DNA from 2 places in the Pseudomonas sp. KH_040 genome. Region 1 is predicted to be linked to the other one. Evidence: riboswitches for the same ligand, from Rfam matches in the RefSeq annotation. Region 1 holds a riboswitch; the other holds the start of a gene.
The links. A riboswitch is a leader RNA that binds a small molecule or an ion and turns the genes downstream of it on or off. The one in region 1 is predicted to bind cobalamin.
Positions count from the first base shown of each region.

Region 2: another riboswitch for cobalamin. It lies ahead of AC3IUF_RS13080 (CbtB domain-containing protein); the one in region 1 lies ahead of AC3IUF_RS17040 (TonB-dependent receptor plug domain-containing protein).

Region 1 covers NZ_CM174487.1:3,825,895-3,833,162, forward strand. Annotated here, with positions in the region: gene AC3IUF_RS17035 (autotransporter outer membrane beta-barrel domain-containing protein) at 1-3,138, opposite strand, end outside; cobalamin riboswitch at 3,305-3,510, shown strand; gene AC3IUF_RS17040 (TonB-dependent receptor plug domain-containing protein) at 3,603-5,540, shown strand; gene AC3IUF_RS17045 ((2Fe-2S) ferredoxin domain-containing protein) at 5,540-5,899, shown strand; gene AC3IUF_RS17050 (ABC transporter substrate-binding protein) at 5,896-6,816, shown strand; gene AC3IUF_RS17055 (PLD nuclease N-terminal domain-containing protein) at 6,867-7,070, shown strand; gene AC3IUF_RS17060 (NAD(P)/FAD-dependent oxidoreductase) at 7,253-7,268, shown strand, end outside.
Region 2 covers NZ_CM174487.1:2,899,964-2,907,231, forward strand. Annotated here, with positions in the region: gene nfuA (Fe-S biogenesis protein NfuA) at 1-353, shown strand, start outside; gene cobM (precorrin-4 C(11)-methyltransferase) at 440-1,186, opposite strand; gene AC3IUF_RS13070 (cobalamin biosynthesis protein) at 1,266-1,679, opposite strand; gene AC3IUF_RS13075 (CbtA family protein) at 1,676-2,377, opposite strand; gene AC3IUF_RS13080 (CbtB domain-containing protein) at 2,389-2,586, opposite strand; cobalamin riboswitch at 2,711-2,932, opposite strand; cobalamin riboswitch at 3,969-4,180, shown strand; gene cobW (cobalamin biosynthesis protein CobW) at 4,280-5,353, shown strand; gene cobN (cobaltochelatase subunit CobN) at 5,357-7,268, shown strand, end outside.

The sequences.
Region 1 (7,268 bases):
GTCCTTGCGGTAAAGGTCGGTGCCGACCTGAAATGCCGTCAGGTCATAGTTGTACTCGGGTGTGTTGCCCAAGGCGTTTTTGCGGTCGCCATCCTGTTTGCCGCTGCGGTAGATCACCCGGCCCCAGCCCATCGATGGCGCCAACGTCGATTCGTCTTCCTTGGGCAATGGATCACCGCGATTCAGGCGTTCCTCGCCGACCCGCTCGTGAAGGGTGTCGACCATTGTCCGGCCGTAAACCAGGGCCAGCGCGGGCACGGCACCGTACAGCGAAACTTCCGGACGGTAATTGGGTACCGGGGAAGGATCGGGCGTCGGATCGGGATCGGGATCGGGATCGGGATCAGGGCCTGGAGGACCGTCCGGCGGTACCGCGTCCGAGCGCAGATACCAAGTGTCCTTGCCGCTACCGTCCTGGGCACCTTGCTGCAGGCGATATTCGTACGGACCGGCGACAACACGCCGGGCCAGTTGAAAGGCATTGGCGTCGCTCGCGGCTTCGGTCTTGTTGAGCAGTTCGACCACCGCAATACCATTGCCCTGAGTCAGATCGCCCTGGCCGCCGACATTGCTCACGATCACGCCGGTGGCGCCGCCGCTGGCGGTGGTTGTCGAATCCACAACCAGCATGTCCGAGAGGCTGTTCGCGCCACCACCATTCAACGTGGTGTTAAGCAGCAGCCGGCCGCCATTGGACACGAACACCCCGCCGCCATCGGTGCCGACGGTGTTGGCCCCGCTGATCAGCAACACATTGCCGACCGTGTTGCTGCCGGCGGCAAGGTCGAGCGTGCCGCTATGGGTGAATCGGTTTACACCGAGCAACTGGCCCTGTACAGCACCGCCCAGCGTCGGCGTATTGGCCGTTTGCCCCAAGGGCAGATAGGCGCCGCTGGCGTTGAAGCTGACGATGCCCGTCGCCGGTTGCGCCGCCAGACGAATCACACCGCTGTTGTCGATGCTGTTGGCGCCCGATGAGCCGAGATCACTGACGGCAACGCCCCAGGTATCGCGACTGCCGCTGGCACTACTGGCGGTGAAATTGCGCAGTGTCCAGGTGCCGCTGTTGGCCACCGTGCTGGCCGCGCTGACGGCATTCATAACGCCGGTTATCTGCCCGGTATTGTTGAGCGCAAACGTCGTGCCCGGTGTGGTCGCATCGGCGCGTACGGCGACATCGCTAAGCGCAGTGATCGCACCTGAGTTGGTCAACGTCTGGCTCGCACCGCCAAGGGCGATGCCGCTGCTATCGGCCCACCCACCCTGAAGCGTGGCGCTGTTACTGACATTGACGCTGCCGCCCTCGGTCAAGGCGTCTATGGCCGACGAGCCAACGCCTCGAGTAGTGATCGCGCCGCTGTTGTTGACGGTCAAATTCGCGGCGCCCGAGGCCTGGGCGAGAATGCCCTGACTGTCGCTGGCACCGAAGGTCTGGATCGCGCCGCTGTTGACCACACTTTGCGCGCCAGTGACCGAAAACGTTCGGATACCGCGTTGTTGATTGCCCCGCGCGATCAACTCCCCGCTGTTACTGACACTCAATGTGCCCAGCCCACTGCCTGAGTTGAAGGCATTGCCGGCCAGAATCGCCGCGCCCTGACCGTTGACGTCGATCAGCGGGCCGTTGAACACGACACCGACGTCGCCGCCCAGCGTCAGCGCCTGGATACCAAAAGCACCAATGCCCGTGCCGTCGCCCGAGCCAGTGTTCGAGTGGGTGATGATCGTGCCGCCGGAATTGACGTTGACCGTGCCCGTCGGCGACTGCGTCGAGGCATAGATGCCGTTGGCGTTGCTGTGCAGGGTTTCGATGCGATCGCCACGGTAGTTGACCTGAACATTGCCGCCGGTCGAATCGACCCGTATACCGCCCGCGCCAAACCCGCTGGCGAACAGATCGCCCGAGTAATCAATCAGCACATTGTTGTTTTCGGCACTGACAATGATCGCGTAGGCCCGGGTGGTGTTGATGTCGCCGAGTACTTTGATATTGCCGCTACCCGTGATCGCGACATCACCGGTACCGCGCTTGATCACGTAGATCGCCCGCGAACCGGCGGCATTGGCCGTGCTGCCGACGTTAATGGCAGCATTGTTCTCGATGCTGATCGAACCGCTGCCGCCGACATTGTCATTGGCATAGATACCGTGGGCGCCGCCACCCGTGGTGGTGATGGCGCCGTCGTTGACGATGGCGATGCTGCCAACGCTGGAAAACGAACGAATGCCGAAACCGTTGAGGCCGCTGGTACTCAGGTTGCCGCTGTTGGTCAGGCGGGTATTGCCTGTGCCGCCCTCGGTGAACAAGCCAAAGGCGTTCATGCCGATGCTTTGCACATTCGCCGCGTTGATCAGTGTGGTGTTGCCATTGACTGCGCGGGTATGCACGCCGGCGTGGTTACCAATGCCGGCAGTCGGCAAAGTGTCGTCAATGATCGGAAGACCGGCCGAGAGTGCATCATCGTTGTTGACCAGAATATTCACGCCACTGCCGACGTTGACGTTGGTCTCGCCACTGCCCGTGGCTTTGGTCCAGACGCCGTTGCCGCCAAGCAACGTGATCTGGCCATTGCCCTGATGATTCAGGTTGATCGCCCCGCCGCCGCTGGCGTTGATGTCGATGCCATCGTGTTCATTGCCGACCACGGTATTGAGGATGTTCAGCGTGGTGCCGGCACTCACCGAAAACGTCGACGAGCCAGCGCTGGCATTGGTGATCGCCAGCGCGTCCAGGCCACTGCCGCCGACATTCACCGTGTTGGTCCCGCCATTGACGCTGAGGCTGGCGTTGCCGGTGGTGCCGATGACATTGGCAAACACTGCGTTGGCGGCCGTTGGGGGTGTGCTGTTTACCGTAGTGCCAGTGAGTGTCAGCGTGGTGTTGGCATTGTTGCCACGACTGTTCAACGAGGAACCCGCCGTAGTGGTAATGGTAGTGCCCGACTGCGTGCTGATCGACGCATCGACGCCGGCCGCCGGCAAACAGGTTTGCGAGACGTTGTAGGCACCCGCCGCCAGAGGCCCGCACGCAGCTTGAGCGTCTGCGAGCATCAGGGTGTTGGCCATGGCGACCAGTAAAGCGCTGCGAATGAAATGCGGGGCGTGCCCACCGTGAGGATGGCCGCTGGCACCGTGCATGAGAACCTCCCTGTTCAGCGTACGTGGCGAATCCCTCACGCCTGTCGACGCCGCGCGATATTGCGTTGTGATTACCGCTATAGACCTTAGTAGTTATTTCCAAAGTTGGTAATTCGCGGGTCGAGTACCTGTATCGGCAAGTTGACGAACGGTCATTCGAATGTTCAGATGCCGCCCAGTTTCAGGTGTCCCATGCCGCCGTGCATGGGGTGAAACGGGAAACCGGTACGTTCTTTTCGAACAAGTCCGGTGCTGCCCCCGCAACGGTATGCGCGTGATGCTTTCGATACACCACTGTGGTTAGACGGCCATGGGAAGGTGAAAGCCTCGATACGCGCGAGCCCGGAGACCGGCCTGAATTGCTGTTTGGCAAAATCCTGCGGTGGGCGGGCATGGGCCGGTATTGGCTGTGCGCGATGCCTTCTCTTGCATGCTCTTCTGCGAAGATCCTTTTCGAGAAGACAATGATTCGACCTTTCTACACTTCTGCTCCAACCCTGTTTCTTGGTTGCCTGTTCAGCCCGCTGCTACTGGCCGACGACACACCACTGGAACTCAATCAGCAAATCGTTTCCGCACCGTCGGTGGAGTCGACCACGGTCGCCGACATGGCGAAGTTCGGCAGCAAGGTCGAGATCGTCAGCCGCGAACAGATCGAGCGCGCCGGCCCCAGTGCCGATGTCAGCCGCGTCATGCAGATGTTCATTCCCGGCCTGTACGTGGCGCCGAAAAATGGCCCGTTCGACTACGGCACCTATTCGCTGCTGGGCGGGCGCAACGATGACACGCTGATCCTGCTCGACGGCGTGCGCCTGAACAATCGCCTGTACGGCGGCCTCTATCTAGACACTTTGCCAGCCAACGCCATCGAACGCATCGAAGTACTCAAAGGGGGCCAGAGCCTGTTGTTCGGCACCCAAGCCGTATCCGGCGTGATCAACATCGTCACCCGCAGCCCGCAATCGCGCAAAGCCGCCGGCGAAGTGAATCTGGGCGTGGACAGCTTTGGCGGCACCACCGAAGACGCTCGCGTCGAGAACATCTTCAATAACGGTTTCGGCGATCTCGGTTTGCTGGCGTATGTCAGCCACAACGTTTCCGACGGCTATCAACCGTATCGCAACCGCGACCTGAAAAACGTCAGCGAGAAGAACCGCGCCTACGAAGTCACCACCTTCGGCGGCAAGGCGATTCAGTCATTTGGCGATGATGCGCGGCTGGAACTGTTCTACCAATACGCCGACGCCAATCTCGACTTCGCCCGCCCTGTGGACAACCACAAAACCACCAACGACCGCGTGCAGCAAATCGCTACGGCGACCTTCGAGCAAACCCTCAACGAACGCCTGAGCTACTTCGTCAAAGGCCATATCAACGATTGGGACACGCGCTACACCCGGGTCAACAACGTCAATGGCGGCGGCACCAAGGTCATTAATCACAACGACTATTGGGGCTTCACCGACTGGGGTGTGCAGGCCGAAGGCAAGGCTGAATTGCCCGGCGGCCATGTGCTGGTGTTCGGCAGCGACAACCAGTGGTTCAAGGGCCAGGACGACGTGCTGATCATCGACAACGACAAGGCCGAAGCCCATGCGTTCTACACGCAACTGCGCCCGCAGATCGACGCCCTGCCCGACTGGCATCCGAGCATCGGCGTGCGTCACGAGGCCATGAGCGGTGGCGACAGCGCCACGGTCGGCATGCTCACTTCGCTGTATGACCTCAACGACAACTGGTCGGTGCGCGGTCAATACGGCAGCGCCTACAAACTGCCGAACGCCGAGCAACTGTTCGTCAACGAGCCGGGCGACGAGATCGGTAACCGCAACCTGAAACCGGAAAAAAGCCGCAATACGGAGCTGGGGGTCGACTACAAGGGCCTGCTGCTGGATCGCGAATTCAGCGCCAGCGTGACCCTGTTCAAACGCAAGATCGACGACCTGATCACCCTCAATGACATTCAGTGGGTCAACGGTGAAGGCACGATCCAGATGCGCGGTTTCGAGGCGGACGCGAAACTGGCGCTCAACGATCAGTGGAGCCTGCAAGCGGACATGACCCGCAACCTCACCGAGTCGCGTACCGGTGTGACGATCAACGACATCCCAAGCTTCTTCGCCCGCTCGCGGGTGGGTTATGAATCGGAAAATCGCCTGTGGGGTGTTGGCGGTGCGATCCGTTACATCCGCGATATCAAAAGCTCGAAGCAAGTCGAATACGGCAATTATTCGGTGGTCGACGCCGACGCTTATCGCTACCTCGACAACGCCCACCAACACCGGGTGAGTCTGCTGGTGGAAAACCTCTTCGACCGCGACTACGTCACCAGCCGTTCGAGCAACGTCGACAACCTCGGCCGGCCGTTCACCTCCGAAGTACGCTACACGTACCGCTTCTGATGAGTGAAATCAAAACCGTCGACGGCGTCGATACGCACCCGGACTGGTCGCATGTGCCCGAGCATGCGCGCCATGTGTTCCTCTGCACCGGCCCGCGCTGCACCCAGCGCGGTGCCTTGCAGTTATGGAAAACCCTGCGCCGGCATTTGCTGGCGCACGATCATATCGAGACGCCGGGCGGTGTCTTGCTGACACGCACGCACTGCCAGTTTCCGTGCAATCTGGGGCCGATTGTGACGGTGTACCCGGAACGTTGCTGGTATGGCGTGCACAGCCATGAAGAGGTGCAGCGGCTGGTCGAGGGGCATTTGGTGGGCGGTGAAGTGGTCGCGGATTTGCTGGTCAAGGCGCAGGGATGAAATCGATCCTGTTAGCGCTTGGCGCCCTGCTCTGTTCAATGCCGGCACTCGCCGACAGCTTCAGTAATTGCGGCGAGGACTGGAACGCCGCTGCGCCTTCGCGCGTCGTCGCGCTCAATCAGCATGCAGCGGATCTCGTCCTGGCGCTGGGTGCCGGGCCAGCGCTGGTTGGCGTGGCGTATCTGGATGACACCGATGCCGGTCAGCGGCCAGCCACGTATTTCGGTGTGCCGGTGATCGCGCGGCAATACCCGGCCAGCGAAGTGCTTTACGCACAGAAACCGGACCTGGTGATTGGCGGGTTCGCCACGGCATTCGGCGACGGTGTGACTTCACGCTCGGGTCTGGCGCGCAATGGCGTCGGTTCTTATCTATTGGAGTCGGCCTGCAACGGGCATTCGCTGGATTACTTCGCGCATGTGCGCAATGACTTGCTGACCTTGGGCAGGCTGCTGCACAAACAGCCACAGGCGCGGCAATTGAGTGCGGCCATGGACGCCGACCTCGCCAGTGCCCGAGCCCTGGCCGGTGCGGGTAAATCGCTGTCGGTGTTCTATCTCGACAGCGAAGTCAAAGGCCTCGACAGCGAAGGTCGGCGGGGGTTTGTCACCCCGTTATTGGCCGCTGCCGGGGCACGCAATGTCTTTGCCGACATCAACCTCTATCGAGTCACCGTCAACAGCGAAACCCTGCTGGCCAGCGACCCGGACGTGATTCTGCTGGCCGACGCCGAATGGTCACCCGCCCGTCGCAAACGCTATCTGTTGACCCACGACCCGGTGTTGTCGCGACTGCGCGCGGTGCGCGAAAACCGGATCATCGAAATCCCTTTCACCCACCTGCTGCCGACTTTCAACAGCGGCCGCGTAGCCTTGCAACTGGCGCGGCAGCTCAACGCACTGAAGAAAAATAAATGAACCCGCCGCCCCCCACGCCACCTAACGAACAGACCATCAGGAGGTAGCCAATGCAAATCGAAACCGTGTGGATCGTACTGGCGGCAGTTCTTCTGCTGATTGAACTCTGGGCCATCAATCGGGTGCGCAAGAGCGAGGGGAAAGCGAGCAATAAAGGTGTGTGGATCGTGCTGATCGTGTTTGTGCCGTTGTTCGGGTTGATTGCCTGGGCGTTAGCGGGGCCAAAACACGTCAGTCAGCATTCGGCGTCGTAATCTGACCCTTGATCCATAGCGACTGAGCATCCGTCACGGACTGACATTCCAAATGCCCGCCGGAGATATGCCTGCTTAAGCCGTTGCCAGCGGACGAGCCCGGCTTTGGCCGGGCTTTTTTCTGGTTGCTCGCCGCGTCTCCCTGCTGCAGGATCAGCCGATCGACAACAGGGAGTGTTGAAATGGATCATAAAGCAC
Region 2 (7,268 bases), 930 kb from region 1:
ACGCCGTGGTCGACTACGCCACCGACCGCATGGGCGGTCAACTGACCATCAAGGCGCCAAACGCCAAAGTACCGATGGTCAACGCTGACAGCCCGGTCAACGAGCGCATCAACTATTACCTGCAAACCGAAATCAACCCGGGTCTGGCCAGCCACGGCGGTCAGGTCAGCCTGATCGATGTGGTTGAAGACGGCATCGCCGTTCTGCAGTTCGGTGGCGGTTGCCAGGGCTGCGGCCAGGCGGACGTGACCTTGAAGGAAGGCATCGAGCGCACCTTGCTCGAACGCATCCCGGAGCTCAAGGGCGTTCGCGACGTGACCGACCACACGCAGAAAGAAAACGCCTACTACTAAGGTGTTCGCTGCGGACATGAAAAACGGCGCCCCGTGAGCGCCGTTTTTTTATGGGCGACATTCAGGAATGCATTCGCGAGCAGGCTTCATGGGCGATAGAGGTGAGCATGCCCGGCGCGATACAACGATGACTCGCTAAAAACCTCACTGCCCAACACGCGTCCCACCAGAATCAACGCCGTACGCCGAAACCCTTTGGCCTCAACCTTCCCGGCAATATCCGCCAGCGTCCCCACCACCCAATCCTGATCCGGCCACGTCGCCCGGTGGATCACCGCAATCGGGCAGTCTGCGCCGTAATGAGGCAACAGCTCCGCCAGAATCTTCTCCAGATGGTTGACCCCCAGATGAATCGCCATGGTTGCGCCGTGCTGCGCCAGGCTGCCCAATTCCTCACCGGCCGGCATGGCGGTTTTATCGGCGTAGCGGGTCAGAATCACGCTCTGCGACACGTCCGGCAGTGTCAGTTCCGCGCCAAGCAACGCCGCACACGCAGCGGTCGCGGTCACCCCGGGAATGATCTCAAACGGAATATCCAGCTCACGCAGATAACGAATCTGCTCACCAATCGCGCCATACAGACTCGGATCGCCGGAATGCACCCGCGCCACATCCTGGCCGTTGGCATGCGCGGTTTTGATCAGTCCGATGATCTGTTCGAGGTGCAGCTCAGCGCTGTTGACCACCGTCTCGGCTTGATGGCCGTCGAGCACCGCTGCCGGCACCAACGAACCTGCATAGATAATCACCGGGCAACTGCGGATCAGCCGCTGGCCTTTGACGGTGATCAATTCCGGGTCGCCGGGGCCGGCGCCGATGAAGTAGACAGTCATCGTTAAATCCTTGGAAAAGAGGTGCAACAACGCTTCAGATGAAGATTGCTCATGATCAATGGCGGGGATTATCGGGATTTTACGCCGCGCCGGCCAATGCCAACGTGGCCTGGGCGTATTTCTGCCGGGAAATCAGCAGTTTTGCCGGTGCCTGAATCAACTGTTCGGCGAGGGCCAGTGCCGCACTTTCGGCGACGCCGTAGCAACCGGTGCGTTCGAAGGCGATTTGCGAATGGTGACTGAGTCGTTGCTGATAAGTGGCCAATTCCTCGCTGCTGAAGTACAGCAAGGGCAGGGCCAGTTGCGCGGCAAGTTCTTGCAGCCCTGGCTCGTCGCGCTTCAAGTCGATGCTGGCCAACGCTTTGACCGCTTGCAGCTCGATTCGGTGTGCCTGTAAGGCTTGGTCAAGCAATGCGCGCAGCGTGCTGGCCGGGCAGCCGCGCTGGCAGCCCAGGCCGATCACGAAGGTCGGCACTGCGCTGTCATCGGTCATGCGTGGTATTGACCATCGCTTTTGCGGCGGAACAACCAGGCGCTGATCAGGCCCAAGGCCAGCCAGAACACTACGTTGGTTAGCTGCGAAGCGATTTTGAACTGGGCTTCCAGTGCTTCCGGCGCGAGCATCGAATGCACTTGCGGCTGCGGCGCGCCGATCACGTGCGGCACGGCGAGGATGGCCACACCAAGGATCTTCATCAGCCAGTGACGGCTGAACACGATCAGCGACAGGCCGACAGCGGTCGAAGCGGCCGTGCCGATCCACCACATTTGTCGTGAGGCCAGATCAGCGGCAGCGGTGCCCGGCAACTCGGGCGGCAGGCCCAGGGTTGGCGCGAGGACGAAGGTCGCGTAACCGGCCAGACCCCAGAGCAGGCCTTGCGAGGTTTTGGTCGGCGCGCGCAGGGTGTAGAGGCCCGCGAGCATCAGGGCGAAACCGACAGCCACCACCAGATTGCCGCCTGTGGTCGATACCACGCGCTGCCAGCCGTCTTCCGGCTCCCAGGCTTCGGCATCGTGGGTGTGGCCGGCCGTGGCGCCTTCGGCGTGTTCATGAACAGCCACCGGCTCGGCTTTCTCGTAGGTTTCAGCCTGAATAATCAGCGGTGAAACCCAGAAGCTTTGCAGCAGAGTGAGGAGCAGGGCGGCCAGCAGGCCGGTGAAACCTGCGGTTTGCGCAATACGCTTGATCATGTCGGCAGGTCTCAGTGGCACGGGAACGCGGCGCTGTGACGGGTATCGTGAGCGGCGTTGTGCACCGCCTCGATGTGCGAGAAACCGGCGAAGTAGACCAGGCTGGCGCCGAGGATCGACGCGAAGATCGCAGCGCTCAGGCGTTGGCTCAGGGTGGTGGTGCTGACGATTTTGTCCGTGTTGCTGCCGGTGCTGCTGATGATCGACATGGCGCTTCCCTCTGGAGTGTCAGTGGGTGAATCGAGCGCATGAAAACCCCTGCGGGTCGGGCTCGCAGAGGTTCGAACAGCGCCCGCCCACCGCGGGTTTGTTATGTTCAGCGACGCACAAAATGCGGGCTGTGTGTTGCGGGCCGGTCTCCGGGCTCACGAGGGGTTGGCGTCAGGCCGACCTGCAAGCGTCACCTTCCCATGCCTTGCTGACACAGTGGTTTTGACGCTTCGCTCGCTTACCGTTGCGGGGGCAGCACCGGACTGACATGGGCTTGAGTAAAGCACATGATTCACCGGTTTCCCGTTTCACCCTGTGAAGGGCACCCGTAACAAGTTGTGTAGGAGAGCATGGGGGTGGGGTTTTGGTCAATTTTTGGGTGTATATCCGTTGCTGCGGGTGTTGCTGATTAGGGTTCCGCCCTTACGGCGGGTCACTTTTTCCAGACGCCCGGAGTGCCGGCCCAGAAAAAAGTAACCAAAAAGGCTTGCTCCTACGTGCGGCCCGCTCGCTGGGGCTCGGGGTTCCTTCGCTCCGGGATCGATCCGGGCGCAGCGTCTCCGGTTTGCTTCGCTGCACCTACTCCCGCTGTGTTTGGCTGCGCCAAACGGTCGCTGCGCTCCCACGCCCGGATCAATCCCTCCACTCAGCCTTCCGACGTCGCCCGTGGATCAAGATCAAGAGCAGGCGAGCTGACACTCGGCCTATTGAGTGGTGAGGAGCACAGCGTGTTCGGCTTTGGATTTGTGGTGGATTCGCCCCTCACCCCAGCCCTCTCCCGAGGGAGAGGGAGCCGATTTTTGGGCCTTTCAAAATCTGAGTTCAACGCGGTATCGCACGTCGGCGTACCTCCCCCAAACGCCTCGATCAGTCCAATCTCCCGAGGTAGAGGAAGCCGATTTATGTGCTTTTCAAAGCTTGAGTTCAACGCGATATCTCACGTCGGCGTAACCCTACCAAACCACTCGGTCAGTCCCCTCTCCCTCCGGGAGAGGGCTAGGGTGAGGGGCTCTTGATCTGGCTTTGGCTTTGGCTTTGGCTTTGGCTTTGGCTTTGGCTTTTGATCTTTTGCCCCTTCGGCAGGCCGAGCGAAGGTGTTCATCCGGGGGTTAGGCGCGCAGCGCCGTTCGACGAAGTCGAACACATCGAGAGGAGGTGCAGCGAAGCAAACCGTAGGCGATGCCCCCGGATGGACACCGTAGCGAGGGAACACTGAGCCTCAGCGAAGTGCCGTACGCCGGGGCAAAGCCTTTTGGTTCCTTTTTGGCGTTTGAAAAAGGGACTCGCTGTAAGAGCGAAACCGCCAGCGGCAGCACCCGCAGCAACGGATATGCCCCCAAAACCAAATCTCAACGCCCATTGACCCACCCTTAGACGATGCGTAGCCTTGCGCCTTCGAGGTTCTTCGGCCGTTGCCGAAGCTAAGAAGGGAACGCGGTCAATGCCGCGGCTGCCCCCGCAACTGTGAACGGTGATGTTCGCTGCCACGCCACTGCCAGCTCAACTGATGAGCCCGCGGGAAGGCGCAGCAAACGCCAGGCCCAGCGCCTGAACGCCGTCAGCCAGGAGACCTGCCTCGTCACAGATTCTCAATTCAACCGGGCGGGGTGATCCGGTGGCGAACTCTCCGGGCACGCACGCGCGTTGCCGGTTCTCGTCCCGTATGCCCGCCGCTTGCCAAAGGGCATACCGATGAAAACACTGGCCAAACTCCCCGTCACCATCGTCACCGGCTTCCTCGGTTCGGGCAAAACCACGCTGCTGCGGCACATGCTCGACAACGCTCAGGGCCGTCGTATCGCGGTGATCGTCAACGAGTTTGGCGAGTTGGGCATTGACGGTGAAATCCTCAAGCAATGCACCATCGGTTGCACCGAAGAAGAAGCCACCGGCCGCGTTTACGAGCTGGCCAACGGCTGCCTGTGCTGCACCGTTCAGGAAGAATTCTTCCCGGTGATGCGCGAACTGGTTGCCCGTCGCGGCGATCTCGACCACATCCTTATCGAAACCTCGGGCCTGGCCCTGCCAAAACCGCTGGTGCAAGCCTTCCAGTGGCCGGAAATCCGCAGCGCCTGCACCGTTGACGCGGTGATCACTGTGGTCGACAGCCCGGCCGTCGCTGCCGGCACTTTCGCCGCGTTCCCGGATCAGGTCGATGCCCAGCGCAAACTCGATCCGAACCTCGATCACGAATCGCCGCTGCACGAACTGTTCGCCGACCAACTGGCCAGCGCCGACCTCGTCATCCTCAACAAGGCCGACCAGACCAGCGCGGAAGATCTCGCTCGCGTTCGCGCTGAAGTCGCCGAAGAGCTGCCGCCAGCGGTGAAGATCATCGAAGCCAGCAACGGTCGTCTGCCACTGGACGTGCTGATCGGCCTCGGCGCCGGTTCCGAAGAACACATCGACAGCCGTCACAGCCATCATGATCACCACCACGGTGAAGGCGATGACGACCACGATGACCACGATCACGACGCCTTCGATTCGATCTCCATCGAACTGCCGCAAGCCGATGAAAGCCTGCTGCTCGACGCCCTGACGCAATTGGTGGTCAAGCACGGCATCCTCCGGGTCAAAGGTTTCGCCGCCATTCCGAACAAGCCAATGCGCCTGCTGATCCAGGGCGTGGGCACGCGTTTCGACAAGCATTTCGACCGTCAGTGGGGCGCCGATGAAGCACGCGTTACCCGTCTGGTGTTGATCGGTCAGGAACTCGACGCGGCGCAACTCGAAGCGCAACTGCGCGCCGCGCTCAGCGTTTAAACCATGCACCTGCTCAGGACCCAGCCCGGCGGTTTCGTCTCGGATGACAACATTGCCGACCTTGGACAAACCCCCGCCGAGCTGGTGATCCTGTGCAGCGGCGACTCCAGCCTGGCGCTGCTCGCCGAGGCCGCGCAGCAGTTGCCCGAGGATTATCCGAGCCTGCGTCTGGCCAATCCGATGCAGGTGCAGAATCACGCTTCGGTCGATCTGTACGTCGACGAAGTGCTGCGCCACGCCAAGGTGATTTTGATTTCGCTGCACGGCGGCATCGCCTATTGGCGGTATGGCGTTGAGCGTTTGATCGAGCTGTCCGAGCGCGGTGTGCAGGTGATTCTGGTGCCGGGCGATGACCGGCCCGACCCGGAGCTCAGCGACTTGAGCACCGTCAGCGCCGAGGATCGCGACCGGCTCTGGCAGTTCTTGCGTCAGGGCGGCCTGGGCAATGCGCTGGACTTCTTCCGCTGTCTGGCCAGCCGTTGGCTCGGCCGCGATTACCCTTGGGAAGAGCCGCAGACCCTGCCGCGCACGGCGATTTACCACCCCAATAAAACCTCCGCCGCACTGAGTGACTGGCAAGCCGAATGGCTGCCGGAAAACCCGGTGGCGGCGGTGCTGTTTTATCGTTCGCATCTGCAGGCGGCGAACACTGCTTTTATCGATGTTTTCTGCCAGCGCTTGCAGGCAGCGGGGCTGAATCCGCTGCCGATCGCGGTGGCCAGTCTGAAAGAGCCCGGCTGCCTGGCGGTGGTCGAGGATTGGCTGGATGACGTCGAGGCGGGGGTGATTCTCAACACCACCGGATTCGCTCAGTCCAGCCCCGAAGCGCCGCATCTGCGGCCGTTTCGCCGCAACATCCCGGTGATTCAGGCGATCTGCGCGCAGGACAACGAGCCCGGTTGGCGCGCCAGCGAGCAGGGCCTCGGCCCGCGCGATCTGGCCATGCACATTGCCTTGCCGGAACTCGACGGACGCATCATCAGCCGGCCGATCAGTTTCAAGGATCTGGCCTGGCGCAGTGAGCGCAGCCAGTCCGACGTGGTCTGCTATCGCGCGCAGCCTGAGCGCATGGATTTTGTCGCCGAATTGGCGCGGCGCTGGATCGATCTGGCGCGGGTGCCGAATGGCGAAAAACGCATCGCGTTGATCCTCGCCAACTACCCGACCCGTGATGGGCGCATCGGCAACGGTGTTGGCCTCGACACGCCGGCAGCGGCGCTGAATATCCTTCGCGCGTTGCAGGCTGAAGGTTATCCGATCACCGCAGAATTGCCGAGCAGCGGCACCGAGTTGATCCAGCAATTGCTCGGTGGCGTCAGCAACGATCTCGACACGATTGACCTGCGTCCGTGCCAGCAAAGCCTGGCGATGGACGCTTATTTAGCGATGTTCAACGCGCTGCCCGAGGCCAATCGCACCGCCGTTATCGAGCGCTGGGGTGCGCCGCAAAACGATCCGATGTGCCGCGACGGTCGCATGATGATCGCCGGCATTCGTTTCGGCCTGACCTTCGTCGGCATTCAACCGGCGCGCGGTTATCAGGTCGATCCGAGTGCGGTCTATCACGACCCGGATCTGGTGCCGCCGCACGGCTATCTGGCGTTCTATTTCTGGCTGCGCAACACCTACGGTGCCCACGGCGTGATTCACGTCGGCAAGCACGGCAACCTTGAGTGGCTGCCGGGCAAAGGCGTCGGGCTTTCGGAGAATTGCTGGCCGGACGCATTGCTCGGGCCGCTGCCGAACATTTATCCGTTTATCGTCAACGACCCGGGCGAGGGCGCCCAAGCGAAACGACGCACGCAAGCGGTCATCATCGATCACCTGATGCCGCCGCTGACCCGCGCCGAAACCTACGGCCCATTGCGCAATCTGGAACTGTTGGCTGACGAATATTACGAAGCACAACTGCTCG